DNA from 4 places in the Streptomyces sp. NPDC037290 genome. Region 2 is predicted to be linked to each of the others. Evidence: riboswitches for the same ligand, from Rfam matches in the RefSeq annotation. Region 2 holds a riboswitch; each other region holds the start of a gene.
The links. Region 2 has a riboswitch for cyclic di-AMP ahead of ACZ7HQ_RS26115 (M23 family metallopeptidase). Riboswitches for the same ligand answer to the same signal wherever they lie in the genome.
Positions count from the first base shown of each region.

Region 1: linked by a shared signal. The riboswitch ahead of ACZ7HQ_RS21390 (transglycosylase family protein) and the one ahead of ACZ7HQ_RS26115 (M23 family metallopeptidase) in region 2 are both predicted to bind cyclic di-AMP.
Region 3: linked by a shared signal. The riboswitch ahead of ACZ7HQ_RS44225 (transglycosylase family protein) and the one ahead of ACZ7HQ_RS26115 (M23 family metallopeptidase) in region 2 are both predicted to bind cyclic di-AMP.
Region 4: linked by a shared signal. The riboswitch ahead of ACZ7HQ_RS06480 (M23 family metallopeptidase) and the one ahead of ACZ7HQ_RS26115 (M23 family metallopeptidase) in region 2 are both predicted to bind cyclic di-AMP.

Region 1 is NZ_JBVJVZ010000005.1:589,182-592,369, forward strand. It holds gene ACZ7HQ_RS21385 (transglycosylase family protein) at 91-1,179, shown strand; cyclic di-AMP (ydaO/yuaA leader) riboswitch at 1,362-1,535, shown strand; gene ACZ7HQ_RS21390 (transglycosylase family protein) at 1,540-2,229, shown strand; gene eno (phosphopyruvate hydratase) at 2,523-3,188, shown strand, end outside.
Region 2 is NZ_JBVJVZ010000007.1:383,193-386,380, reverse strand. It holds gene ACZ7HQ_RS26120 (aldo/keto reductase) at 1-733, opposite strand, end outside; gene ACZ7HQ_RS26115 (M23 family metallopeptidase) at 813-1,865, opposite strand; cyclic di-AMP (ydaO/yuaA leader) riboswitch at 1,875-2,052, opposite strand; gene ACZ7HQ_RS26110 (PP2C family protein-serine/threonine phosphatase) at 2,308-3,188, opposite strand, start outside.
Region 3 is NZ_JBVJVZ010000067.1:3,270-6,457, forward strand. It holds partial or broken gene ACZ7HQ_RS44220 (IS30 family transposase) at 1-836, shown strand, start outside; cyclic di-AMP (ydaO/yuaA leader) riboswitch at 979-1,119, shown strand; gene ACZ7HQ_RS44225 (transglycosylase family protein) at 1,124-1,849, shown strand; gene ACZ7HQ_RS44230 (spore-associated protein) at 2,198-2,647, shown strand; gene ACZ7HQ_RS44235 (hypothetical protein) at 3,061-3,188, shown strand, end outside.
Region 4 is NZ_JBVJVZ010000002.1:163,929-167,116, reverse strand. It holds gene ACZ7HQ_RS06485 (GntR family transcriptional regulator) at 1-478, opposite strand, end outside; gene ACZ7HQ_RS06480 (M23 family metallopeptidase) at 679-1,422, opposite strand; cyclic di-AMP (ydaO/yuaA leader) riboswitch at 1,435-1,597, opposite strand; gene ACZ7HQ_RS06475 (M16 family metallopeptidase) at 1,844-3,188, opposite strand, start outside.

The DNA of each region.
Region 1 (3,188 bases), on a different contig from region 2:
AGTGATCGTCTGCCGATACGTTCACCCATCAGCGTGGCGAGGTATTTCAGCGCGCCGCGCCGCTCCTGCTGTCGCACGAAAGGCTTCCGCATGCTCTCCGGGAACGGTCGTCACCGTCGCCCCCGTCAGGCTCCGGCCCTCCTCGTCGCGGCCGGAGTGACCGGCTCCGCCATCGCCATCCCGTTGCTCGGCGCCGCGAGCGCCAACGCCGCCGACGGCACCACGTGGGACAAGGTCGCCGAGTGCGAGAGCGGCGGCTCCTGGAGCGCGAGCACCGGGAACGGCTACTACGGAGGCCTGCAGATCTCGCAGGACGACTGGGGCAAGTACGGCGGCACGCAGTACGCCGACAGCGCCGACCAGGCCAGCCGCTCGCAGCAGATAGCCGTCGCCGAGAAGATCCTCGCCGACCAGGGCACCAAGCCGTGGGCCATGTGCGCGCTGACCGCCGGCCTGACCTCCGACTCCGCTTCGGTCGACGTCGACACCGGCGTCGGGGGCTCCGGCGGCACCGCCGGGCCGGGCGACACGTCCGGCTCGGCCGACAGCTCCGACTCGTCCGGTCTGCCGGATTCATCCGCATCCGGTTCCGGCTCGGACTCCAACTCCACGTCCGGCACGGACTCCTCGGGTTCGGATGCCTCCGGCTCCTCGTCCGACGCGAGCACCACCCCGGCCCCGAGCCCGAGCCGCCAGGACACCAAGGCCCCGGACGCGACCGAGGGTCCGACCGGGACCAGCACCCCCAAGTCCGACAAGACTGACAAGTCCGGCTTGACCGGAAGTGGCGGCTCGCGGGGGAGTGACAGCGCGCCCTCGGTGCCCCCCGGTACCGACGAATCGGACAATTACCAGCAGCCTGCCGGTTCTTGGAGTCTGATCGACACCGGTGCGCTCAGCAGTGGCGGGCGTCACCGCGGCGGCAGCGCGGATGAAAGTGCGGACGAAAGCGCGACAAACGGTCAGAACGCCGCTTCTTCGGGCCGTCACGCCGGCCGCGCGGCCAGCACCTACACCGTGCGCGAGGGGGACACCCTCGCCTCCATCGCCGACTCCCTTGGCGTCGACGGCGGATGGCGCGCGCTCTATGACGGGAACAAGAGCGTCATCGGCGCCGACCCGAACCACATCGCGGCCGGTCAGACCCTGGACATCGGTTCTGAAACGGTCCAGAAGTAGCGGCAGTTGACACCCCGTTTCGCCGCTGATGTCCGTTTCGGTGAAAGTGTGGGATGAGTCTCAGAAGCCCTGATCGTCTTTGAAATTCCCTCGATCACCTGTCTACGGTCAAGGCCGCTCGTCACCACGAGCCCCGGCATCCGCAACGCCGAATCCTGCCAGCGGTTGCCCGGGAACAGTCGTCGCGTCAAGCGCCGTGGGCAGGAGCGGGGGACCCAAGGTAAGTGCCGGTCCCGGCGGTTGACGCCGGTACCGGCTGGGGGTGAAGCCGCACCTCGCGAGAGCGAGCGTGCGGCCGGGCAACTCAACCGGCCCGAACCCGACAGCTCACCTCGCAGGCGTCGGTGAGGGGATCGATCCATGCTGTTCACCGGCAAGGGCAAGCACCGCCGTCCGTCCAAGGCCACCCGCGTCATCGCTCTCGCCGGCGTGACCGGCGCCGCCGTCGCCGCCCCGCTGATGGCGGCCGGCAACGCCTCCGCCGCCACCGCCTCCGAGTGGGACGCCGTCGCCCAGTGCGAGTCCGGCGGCAACTGGTCCATCAACACCGGCAACGGCTTCTACGGCGGTCTGCAGTTCTCCGCCTCCACGTGGGCCGCGTACGGCGGCACCGCCTACGCCTCGCAGGCCAACCAGGCCACCAAGGCGCAGCAGATAGCCGTCGCCGAGAAGGTCCTCGCCTCCCAGGGCAAGGGCGCCTGGCCGGTCTGCGGCACGGGCCTGTCGAGCGCCGCCTACAACGGCTCCGCGCCCAGCACCCCCTCGAAGAGCACGGCGCCGAGCACCACCACCCGCTCCACCGGCACGCAGGCCGCCTCCCGCTCCGCCGAGCGCACGGCCCCGTCCGCGAGCAAGACCGTCACCACCCCGACCGGCAAGAAGGTCAAGAAGGGCGACGGCGAGTACAAGGTCGTCAAGGGTGACACCCTTAGCACCATCGCCGAGAAGCACCACGTCCAGGGCGGCTGGCAGAAGCTGTTCAAGCTGAACAAGGACATCGTCGAGGACGCGAACCTCATCTACCCGGGCCAGCAGCTGCACCTGAAGTAGGCGCGGCGGCCCTCGGGTCCGCCCCCCGGTCCCCACGGGCTCCCCGCCCCGGCGCGTGTTCCCCCGTACGCGCCGGGGCGGGGTCTTTTTCTGTGTGCCCCGCGTGTTTCCCCGCTCTTCACCCCCACCCCCCTTTGTTCCGCTCATGAACAATGGGTACCGTCTGCGTGTCCCTCCCCGTCCACGGGGCGGTCGGTCGGTGGCTGATCCCCTGGAGACGGTTAGGCTCTAGTCGCAAGGCAGCGCCGTAAGGCACACCGCCCCGCACTTCCAGCGTCACATCCAAGAAGGAGATGCTCGTGCCGTCCATCGACGTCGTCGTAGCCCGGGAAATCCTGGACTCCCGAGGCAACCCCACGGTCGAGGTCGAGGTCGGCCTCGACGACGGCAGCACGGGTCGTGCCGCCGTCCCGTCCGGCGCCTCGACCGGCGCCTTCGAGGCCATCGAGCTGCGCGACGGTGACCCCAACCGTTACCAGGGCAAGGGCGTCGAGAAGGCCGTCCTCGCCGTCATCGAGCAGATCGGCCCGGAGCTGGTCGGCTACGACGCCACCGAGCAGCGCCTGATCGACCAGGCCATGTTCGACCTGGACGCCACCGACAACAAGGGCTCCCTCGGCGCCAATGCCATCCTCGGCGTCTCCCTCGCCGTCGCCCACGCCGCCTCCGAGGCGTCCGACCTCCCCCTCTTCCGCTACCTGGGCGGTCCGAACGCGCACCTGCTGCCGGTGCCGATGATGAACATCCTCAACGGCGGTTCGCACGCGGACTCCAACGTGGACATCCAGGAGTTCATGATCGCCCCGATCGGCGCGGAGTCCTTCTCCGAGGCCCTGCGCTGGGGCACCGAGGTCTACCACACCCTCAAGAAGGTGCTGAAGGGCAAGGGCCTGTCCACCGGCCTCGGCGACGAGGGCGGCTTCGCCCCGAACCTCGGCTCCAACCGCGAGGCCCTCGAC
Region 2 (3,188 bases):
CGCGCTCGGAGTCGGCGTACTGCTGGGCGCGGCCGGCGCGGGCGCTGTCGACCTTGGTGCCGGGGCGGTACTTGCCGGTCAGGAAGCCCGAGGCGAGGGCGAAGTAGGGCACCGCGGAGAGGCCCTCGCGGGCGGCCAGGTCCTGCAGCGGACCCTCGTAGGTGGCGCGGGAGACGAGGTTGTAGTGGGGCTGGAGGGCGACGTAGCGGGCCAGGCCCTCGCGGGCGGAGTGGTCCAGGGAGGCCCGCAGGCGCTCGGGGCTGATGTTGGAGGCGGCGATGTGCCGGACCTTGCCCGCCCTGACCAGCTCGTCCAGCGCGCCGATGATCTCCTCGACCGGCACCTCGGGCTGGTCGTAGTGGGTGTAGTAGAGGTCGATGTAGTCGGTGTCCAGGCGACGCAGGGAGGCGTCGGCGGCGGCCTTGATGTTGGCCGCGGACAGGCCCTGGTACTCGGGGTGCTGGCTGACCTTGGTGGCGATGACCACGCTGTCGCGGTTGCCGCGGGCCCTGAGCCACTTGCCGATGATCGTCTCGGACTCACCGCCCTTGTTGCCCTCGATCCAGGCGGAGTAGGCGTCGGCGGTGTCGATGAAGTTGCCGCCGGCGGCCGTGTAGGCGTCGAGGACGGCGAAGGAGGTCTCCTCGTCGGCGGTCCAGCCGAAGACGTTGCCGCCCAGGGAGAGCGGGAAGACCTCGAGGTCGGAGGAACCGAGTGTGCGCAGAGAAGTCATGCTTCACGTCAACACCGGCGGCGGATGATCGCATTCCGCCGCCGGCGCTGATTTCCCGCGTTTCACACGGGTGACACGATCAGGGGGTGAGGCCCTTGTCCCGCAGCCACGGCGCCGGGTCGATGCCTGCGGCCTGGCCGTTCGGGTGGACCTCCAGGTGCAGGTGCGGACCGGTGACGTTGCCGGTGGCACCGATGCGGCCGATGACCTCGCCGGTCGAGACCTTCTGGCCGACCGAGACGTTGATCGAGGACTGGTGGCAGAACCACAGCTCGGTGCCGTCGTCCAGGGTGAGGACCGTGCGGTAGCCGTAGGCGCCGGCCCAGCCGGCCTGGGTGATCGTGCCGCCGTGGATGGCCTTGATGAGGGTGCCGGTGGGGGCGGCGAAGTCGAGACCGGTGTGGTAGCCGGAGGACCACATGGCGCCGGGCTGTCCGAAGGTGCCGGTGATCGTGTACGAGACGACGGGCAGCTGGTACTGCTTGGCCAGCTCGGCCAGCCGCTTGGCCTCGGCCGCCTTCTTGGCGTCGGCCTCGGCCGCCTTCTTGGCGGTGGCCTCGGCCGCCTTCTTGGCGGTGGCGGCCTTGGCGGCCGCCTCCTTCTCCGCCTTGGCCGCGGCGTCGGCGGTCTGCTTCTCGGCGGCGGCGAGCGCGGCGGCGGTGGCCCTGCTGTCGGCCTTGCTCTGCTGCTGCTCGGCCTGGGCCATGATCCGGTTGCGCAGGGCCTCGCCGGCGTTGCCGCTCTCGGCGCTGTCCGTGCGCGCTCCGACGTTGCTCAGCCCGGTGCTGGTGGCCTGGTGCGCGTCGGAGGAGCCGTCGCCGAAGAGGTGCTCGACGGAGTCCAGGTCCGGCAGGGATATGGAGACCGGCGGCTTGCCGGTGTTGGCGCTGGCCATGCCGCCCGCGCCGACCGCGGCCATCACGCCGACGCCGAGGACGGTGGAGCTGCGCGCGAAGCCGCCGCGCTGCTTGGCGACGCGGTGCCGGCCGCGGACCGGGGAGACGGAGTCCTCGGTGGGGTTCCACTCCTCCCACGGGCCCTCTTCGGCGCGGTAGGAGCCGTAGCCGAAGGTGTCGGGCTCGGCCCCCGCGGGCATGAACGGGGCTTCTGGGGCAGGCGGGTTGGACGCCACTCGGGCGTGCTCCTTTCCTTCCTCCGCCTACCGGGTTAGCTGACGGGTTCGGAGCAGGAAGGTCTCCTACGCGCGTATACCGGAGGTGGACTCCGTGAGTTCACGGCGTTCCACCGCGGTATCCGCGTGATTCACCCCAGGGTTGGTGGTTCCCCGGTTCCCTTACGGGATTCGGCGCGTGCGCACGGAGCCGTCTCTTGTGACGGCTGGGACGACCGCGCTGCGTTATCGAACGTTAATAGACCTGCTGGTCACTTTCCAAGCCGTTCGGCTTGATCATTAGCGTTTTCCGCCCTGGACTTACCGGTCAGGACTGCGACAAAGCGGGCGAGTTGGTCTACGTTCAGGAGTCTCGGCGTTTTTGATGGTGACTCAGATGTTATGCGGAGGGCTGCCGTCCGATCACCCTCGGTACAGATGATCACGCGGCACAGACGAACGATCACGGGCGCCGTACGGCGAGCAGGGCCATGTCGTCCGCCATCCCGCCGCCGGAGTGCCGCCGCACCTCGTCGGCGAGCCGGTCCAGCAGGGCGCCCGGGCCGTCGAAGACACGTCCGGCGAGCCGCCGTTCGGGATCGAAGAACCGGCCGTGCGCGTCCCGGGCCTCGGACAGGCCGTCGGTGTGGAACAGCAGGGTCGCCCCGTCCGGGAAGCGCTCCTGCCGAGCCCGGTCGGGCCACGTCCCCAGGTCGCCCAGGCCGAGCGGCAGCGCGGGCGCGGCGTCGGTGAGCGCGCGCAGGGTGCCGTCGGCGTACAGCAGCAGCGGCGGCGGATGGCCCCGGTTGACGATCCTCACCACGCCGTCGCCGTGCGGGAGTTCGGCGAGGACGGCCGTGGTGAAGCCCTCGAAGGCGTCGACGCCGCCCCGCCGGGCGCCCTCGCGGGCCAGCGCCCGCTCCAGCCGCCGCGCGACCGCCTCCAGCGTGGTCTCCTGCTCGGCCGCCTCCCGGAACGCCCCGATCACCACGGCGACGGCGGCGACCGCGCCCACTCCCTTGCCGCACACGTCACCGACGACCAGCCGGACCCCGTGCGGGGTGTCCTGCACCGCGTACAGGTCGCCGCCGATGAACGCGTCCCGCCGGGCCGCCTCGTAGCAGGCGGCGATCTCGAAGCCGCCGATCCGCTCGGCGGGCTCGGGCAGCACGGCCCGCTGGGCGGCCTCGGCGATCTCCCGGGCGGAGGCGAGCCGCCGGTCGCCGCGGCGGACCACCCGGTTGATCGCGACGGCCAGCAGGGCGACCGTGGCCACGGTGACGACGTCCGTGAAGGCGGCCACCACCGGATGCTCGCCGCCCCGGGCGTGCACCGCGTACATGG
Region 3 (3,188 bases), on a different contig from region 2:
GCGCCGACGGGCAGGGCGCCGATGAAGTCGCCTGGGAAACCGTCGCTTCGCCGAGATGCAGAACGGTTGTTCTGGCGGGAGATCGCACCAAAGGGCTGACCAGCGAGGAACGCGAAGAAATCGCCTTGATGACAGCCCAGCAAGCTGGGGTTCGTGAGATCACTCGCCGGCTCGGTCGTGACCCGGCGACCATCTCCCGGGAGTTGCCAAGAGCGGCTCTCCGGCCAGGTCCACCGACCTGAGGGGACGCCAGTGCCAGGACCTCAGGCCGCAGCCTGGAAGGGCCGTAACAAGCCGCGACGAGAAGACCGCAGGTGGGCCCCGGCTTGGAGCCCGGAGTAGATCTCGAACCGGCTGAAGTTCGACTTCCCCGAATCCGGTTCACCATGCTGCTGCAACCGCCCCGATGGGACGGCTACGGTGTCGAGCCACGGGCCAGGAATGGCCCGGCCGTGGCGCCGAGGCCGTGAACGACGCGATCGCCACCACGATCACCACGCTGCCCGAGCAACTGCGCCGCTCGCTGATCTGGGACGGCGGCAAGGAGCTGGGCCAGCACACCCAACTGAGCGTCGGCACCGGGCTGGAGGGGTACTTCGCCGACCCGCGCAGCCCCTGCAACGGGGCACCAACGAGAACACGAATGGCCTCTTGCGCCAGTACTTTCCCAAAGGAACAGACGTGCCGCGATGGGACGCCGACGAGCTGTTGCTCACGCTCTCAACAGCAGACCCCGGAAAACGCTCGGTTTGAAGACGCCTGCTGAAGCCCGTGTTCCCACACATCAGAGTGAAGGCTCACTTAATGCTGTGAGAGATAGATCTCAGAAGCCCTGATCGTTTTTGGCGTTCCGGGAATTGCGTGTTTACGGTCGTGACTGCTCACCATCGTGAGCCTCGGCTGCCGCAACGCCGAATCCTGCCAGCGGTTGCCCGGGAACAGTCGTCGCGTCAAGCGCCGTGGGCAGGAGCGGGAGACCCAAGGTAAGTGCCGGACCTGGCGGTTGACGCCGGTACCGGCTGGGGGTGAAGCCGCACCTCGCGAGAGCGAGTGCGCGGCCGGGCAACTCAACCGGCCCGAACCCGGCAGCTCACTTCGCAGGCGTCGGTGAGGGGATCGATCCATGCTGTTATCCGGCAAGGGCAAGCGCCGCCGTCCGTCCAAGGCCATCCGCGTCATCGCTCTCGTCGGCGTGACCGGCGCCGCCGTCGCCGCCCCGCTGATGGCGGCCGGCAACGCCTCCGCCGCCACCGCCTCCGAGTGGGACGCCGTTGCCCAGTGCGAGTCCGGCGGCAACTGGTCCATCAACACCGGCAACGGCTTCTACGGCGGCCTGCAATTCACCAACTCCACCTGGGTCGCGTACGGCGGTACCGCCTACGCCGCGCGTGCCGACCTCGCCAGCGAGGCGCAGCAGATAGCCGTCGCCGAGAAGGTCCTCGCGGGCCAGGGCAAGGGTGCCTGGCCGGTCTGCGGGACAGGTCTGTCGAGCACCTCGTACTCCGTCGGCTCCGCGTCGGCAGAAACCAGCGCCCGCGAGAACACTGACACCGGTTCCGGAGAAACCAGCGCCCGCGAGAGCACTCGTGCCGGTTCCGACGAGAGCACTGGTACCCATTCCGGCGAAGGCGCGAGCACAGGCTCCAGCGCCACCACCCGCTCCACGGACCAGCGGGTCACCTCTCACGGTTCGGGCGAGTACAAGGTCGTCAAGGGCGACACGCTCAGCTCCATCGCCGTCAAGCACCGCGTGGCCGGCGGCTGGAAGGAACTGTTCGAGCTGAACAAGGGCATCGTCGCGGACGCGAACCTCATCTTCCCGGGTCAGCAGCTCCGACTGGGCAAGTAGGCCAACGCCGGGTCTTCGCCCTGCCATGACGTTCGGTGGGTGGTGCTGTAGCTCATCCACCGGGGCGTCAGCTCCCCGAGGGGCCGGTTCGGCTGTGTTAGCCTAGAAGACTGAAGAATGTCCGAAATATTCGTTTCATGGAGCATGGCGCCGGGTCGACACGCGAGAGTCCGGTGTCGCGCCACACTGCAACAACGCCATTGAGCGAGCCCTTCGAGATCTGACAGCCGGACCGCGCGCAGAGACTGCTCGACTCCGGCACCTCCTTGTGGGCAGGGCGCGTCATGCGGATGCCTCGCGGATCACACGACACAGATGCACCGCCTCCGAGATCCGCAAGGGGGAAAGATGAGTTTTTCTCGTTCCGCTCTCACCATCGCCGCATTAGCCGCCTTATCGCTGGGGACCACAGGCGCCCTGACGCCCGCCTCCGCCGCTGCCACCACCACACCGCAGAAGGTTTGTGGCGGGAAGGGGTACAAGACCGTGAATTCTGCTCCCGTCGGCTCGCTCGGCACCGTCTATCTGACGTACAACTCCTCGAACGGCAAGAACTGCGTCGCGACCATCCGCAACAAGGCGGGCGCCGCGCTGGCCATGTCCGCGTGGGTCTACGTCACCGACACCGACAAGGGCGCCCAGGACTACGGTCGGTACACGCTGTTCGCGGGGCCGGCCGGCGTCCACGGCGAGGGCCATTGCGTCGACTGGGGTGGCAACATCGACAAGGTGTTCGTCCAGGTGACCGGCTCCAACTGCTCCGCGCTGAAGGAACACCGGGTCACCTTCACCCGTTGACCTGCCCCTCCATGTCCGGCCGCCGCATCGGTCCCTACGTCAGCGCCGGACAACAGCGCGCCCGGTCATCCCTCTGCATGTTCAGCCACGTAACTGTGGCGCGGTCACGGCAGGCCGGCGATGGAAACACCGCTGAGAACGGACCAGGTTTCAACACGTTCACGCCCCCAGCGGCTGAACTGCCTTCCGCCGTTGACCACGCGGCCGGTCTACTGATCGTGCCCCGTCTGCATCACAGGGGTGCGTGGGCGGGGCATCGGTCGGGGTGGACAGTCAGACGCAAGGGCCCACCCCGACTTCCCTGCGCAACGAAGGGCTCCGGTACGTCGTCTTTCGACGCTCTCCTGCTGACTGTGAGACAGGGCATTCGAAAGGGATGGGGCTTTCGATCGCTCGGTACGGTGGAGGCAGATATGACCAGGAGGCACCTACGTGAGACAGCAGCCGATGCCCAGGACAGACGCGGCAAGGGCGTCGGCGCAGTTCTTTCCGTGGCGGGGATGATGTTCGATCCTCTTGCCGTCGATGGCACGAGGCAAGC
Region 4 (3,188 bases), on a different contig from region 2:
CCGCGTACATCCAGGCGATCTTGTGCCGCAGCTGGGTGAGCATCGCGGTCAGCGAGGGGCTGCCGCAGGCCTGGGCGAGCGTCTCGTGGAACCAGCCGCCCAGTGAGCGCAGATCGTCGCTGTGGCCCCGCCTGGCCCGCTCCTGGCCGATCCTGACCAGTCCGCGCAGCACCTTCAGGTGGGCCTCCGTGCGCCGCTGGGCGGCCCGCGCGGCCCCGAGCGGCTCCAGGAGCATGCGCATCTCCAGCAGGTCGGCCGCCTCCTGCTCGGTCGGCTCGGCCACGCACGCGCCCGCGTGCCGGCGGGTCAGCACGAAGCCCTCCGCCTCCAGGGTGCGCAGGGCCTCACGGACCGGGACGCGCGAGACGCCGTAGCGGCGGGCCAGGACTTCCTCGGTGAGGCGGCCGCCGCGTTCGTAGACACCGGCGACGATGTCGTCCCGGATCGCCGTACACACCGAGTGCGCCGGAATACGCATGACCGACCTCCGCCTTAATCCCCGTGAAACGTCGACGATGGACGCGTGTTCCGGTGACTCTATTCCAATACGGCGGAAATTCCGACGGCAGGCCGGAATCCATGGATATTTTTTGGTCAGCGACTCCGGCGGACGCCCCAGAAAACGGCGAAAGCCCCGGCCGGTGCGGGCCGGGGCTTGTCAGGAAGAGGGACAGGGTGTCAGACGTCCACGCCGTGCTTGCGCAGATACGCGACGGGGTCCACGTCCGATCCGTAGTCGGGGGTCGTACGGGCCTCGAAGTGGAGGTGCGGGCCGGTGACGTTGCCGGTCGCGCCGGACAGGCCGATCTGCTGGCCCGGGGTGACCCGCTGGCCGGCCGTCACCCCGATCGACGACAGGTGGCCGTACTGGGTGTACATGCCGTCGGCCATCCGGATCACGATCTGGTTGCCGTACGCGCCGCCCCAGCCGGTGGAGACGACGGTGCCGGAGCCGGCCGCGTGGACGGGCGTGCCGCTGGCCGCGTGGAAGTCGATGCCGGTGTGCGAGCCGGAGGACCACAGGGAGCTGCTGGCCTTGTAGGCCGTGGAGACGTAGGAGTCCGCGATCGGGGCGACGAAGGCGTTCAGACGCCTGCGCTCGGCCTCGCGGGCGGCGCGCACCTTGGCCTCGTGGAGCTCCTGGGCCCTCTTGGCCGCGGCCTGCTCGGCCGCCTTCTGCTCGGCGACCTGCCGCTGCGCGGCGGCCTGCGCGTCGATCTGCTCGGCGATGTCGTCGCCTACGGTGACCACCGGGGTGAGGCCGGTCTGCTCGGCGGTGCGCTCGGCGGCGAGCGCCGGGGACGCGGCGAGGGTGCCGATGACGCCGGTGGTGGTGAGGGCCGCGATACCGGCCGCCTGAGCGGTGGTGCGCTTGACCCGGCCGGGCTTGCGGTGCTTCCCGGTGGCGCACATGAACGCCATGGAGTGGCTGGTCCTTTCCTTCCCTCTCGCCTACCGGGTTAGCTGACGGGTTCGGAGCAGGAAGGTCTCCTACGGACCCCCTCGCTGACGCGCGGGCGCCCGATTCACCCCAGGGACTGCATGGGTCCCCGGCTCCCCTGGCTCGCGCCGTACGGGGACTCGGCGATGGCTGTCCGGTGCCGCGGGTGCGGCGCACTGCCTGACGAACAGCCCGGACGACGCTACGAAAGCCCGCTTTCGAATCCCAAACGGATCCCGGCTTTTGTAGCGCATCCCACAGGGCAGACAGGCAACCTCCGCCCCAAATCGGGCATCTGGGGAAGGGAGTGGAACAACAGGGGCCCTGACGGCCTGTCGGTCGTCAGGGCCCCACGCACGCGTGCGGCCGCTCGGTCGGCGCCGGCCGCTGCGACGGTGCCGTCTACTCGGCCGCCACCACGGTCACTTCACCGATGCCGAGCGCCTCGACGGGCGCCTTGATCTGGGAGGCGTCACCTACGAGGACGGTCACCAGGCGGTCCCCCGGGAAGGCGTTCACGACGGCCGCCGTGGCCTCCACCGTGCCCGTCGCCGCCAGCTGCTGGTACAGCGTCGCCTGGAAGTCGTCGGGCAGGTGCTGTTCGACCTGGTCGGCCAGGGTGCTCGCGACGGCCGCCGCGGTCTCGTACTTCAGCGGCGCCACCCCGACGAGGTTCTGCACGGCCACGTCCCGCTCGGCGTCGGTCAGGCCCTCCGCGGCGAGGGTGCGCAGCACCTTCCACAGGTCCTCCAGGGCGGGACCGGTGTTGGGGGTGTCCACGGAGCCGCTGATGGCGAGCATCGAGACGCCCGAGCCGTCCGGCGCGGACCTGAGCACCTGCCCGAACGCCCGCACGCCGTAGGTGTAGCCCTTCTCCTCGCGCAGGACGCGGTCCAGGCGGGAGGTGAGGGTGCCGCCGAGGCAGTAGGTGCCGAGCACCTGGGCGGGCCACACGCGGTCGTGCCGGTCGCGGCCCACGCGGCCGATGAGCAGCTGCGTCTGGACGGCGCCGGGCCGGTCCACGATGACCACGCGGCCGGTGTCGTCCGCGGTCACCGGCGGCACGGGCCGCGGCTCGCCCGGGGTGCCCGTCCAGGCGCCCAGGGTGTCGCCGAGCAGCGCGTCCAGGTCGATCCCGGTGAGGTCGCCGACCACGACCGCCGTGGCCGTGGCGGGGCGGACGTGACGGTCGTAGAAGGCGCGTACGGCGGCGGCGTCGATCTTCTCGACGGTCTCCTCGGTGCCCTGCCGCGGACGCGACATGCGCGAGGTCGCCGGGAACAGCTCCTTGGACAGTTCCTTGGCGGCCCGGCGGGAGGGGTTGGCCAGCTCGTGCGGGATCTCGTCCAGGCGGTTGCGGACCAGGCGTTCGACCTCGCTCTCGGCGAAGGCGGGCGCGCGCAGGGCGTCGGCGAGCAGGCCGAGGCCCTTGCCCAGGCGGGAGGCCGGGACCTCCAGGCTGAGCCGGACGCCGGGGTGGTCGGCGTGCGCGTCCAGGGTGGCGCCCGCGCGCTCCAGCTCGGCGGCGAACTCCTCGGCGGAGTGCTTGTCGGTGCCCTCGGAGAACGCCCGCGCCATGATCGTGGCGACGCCGTCCAGGCCGGCCGGCTCGGCGTCCAGGGGGGCGTCGAGCAGGACCTCGACGGCGACGACCTGCTGGCCGGGGCGGTGGCAGCGCAGCACGGTCAGGCCGTTGTCGAGCGCGGCGCGCTCGGGGGCCGGGAAGGCCCAGGGCCTGGCCTCGCCG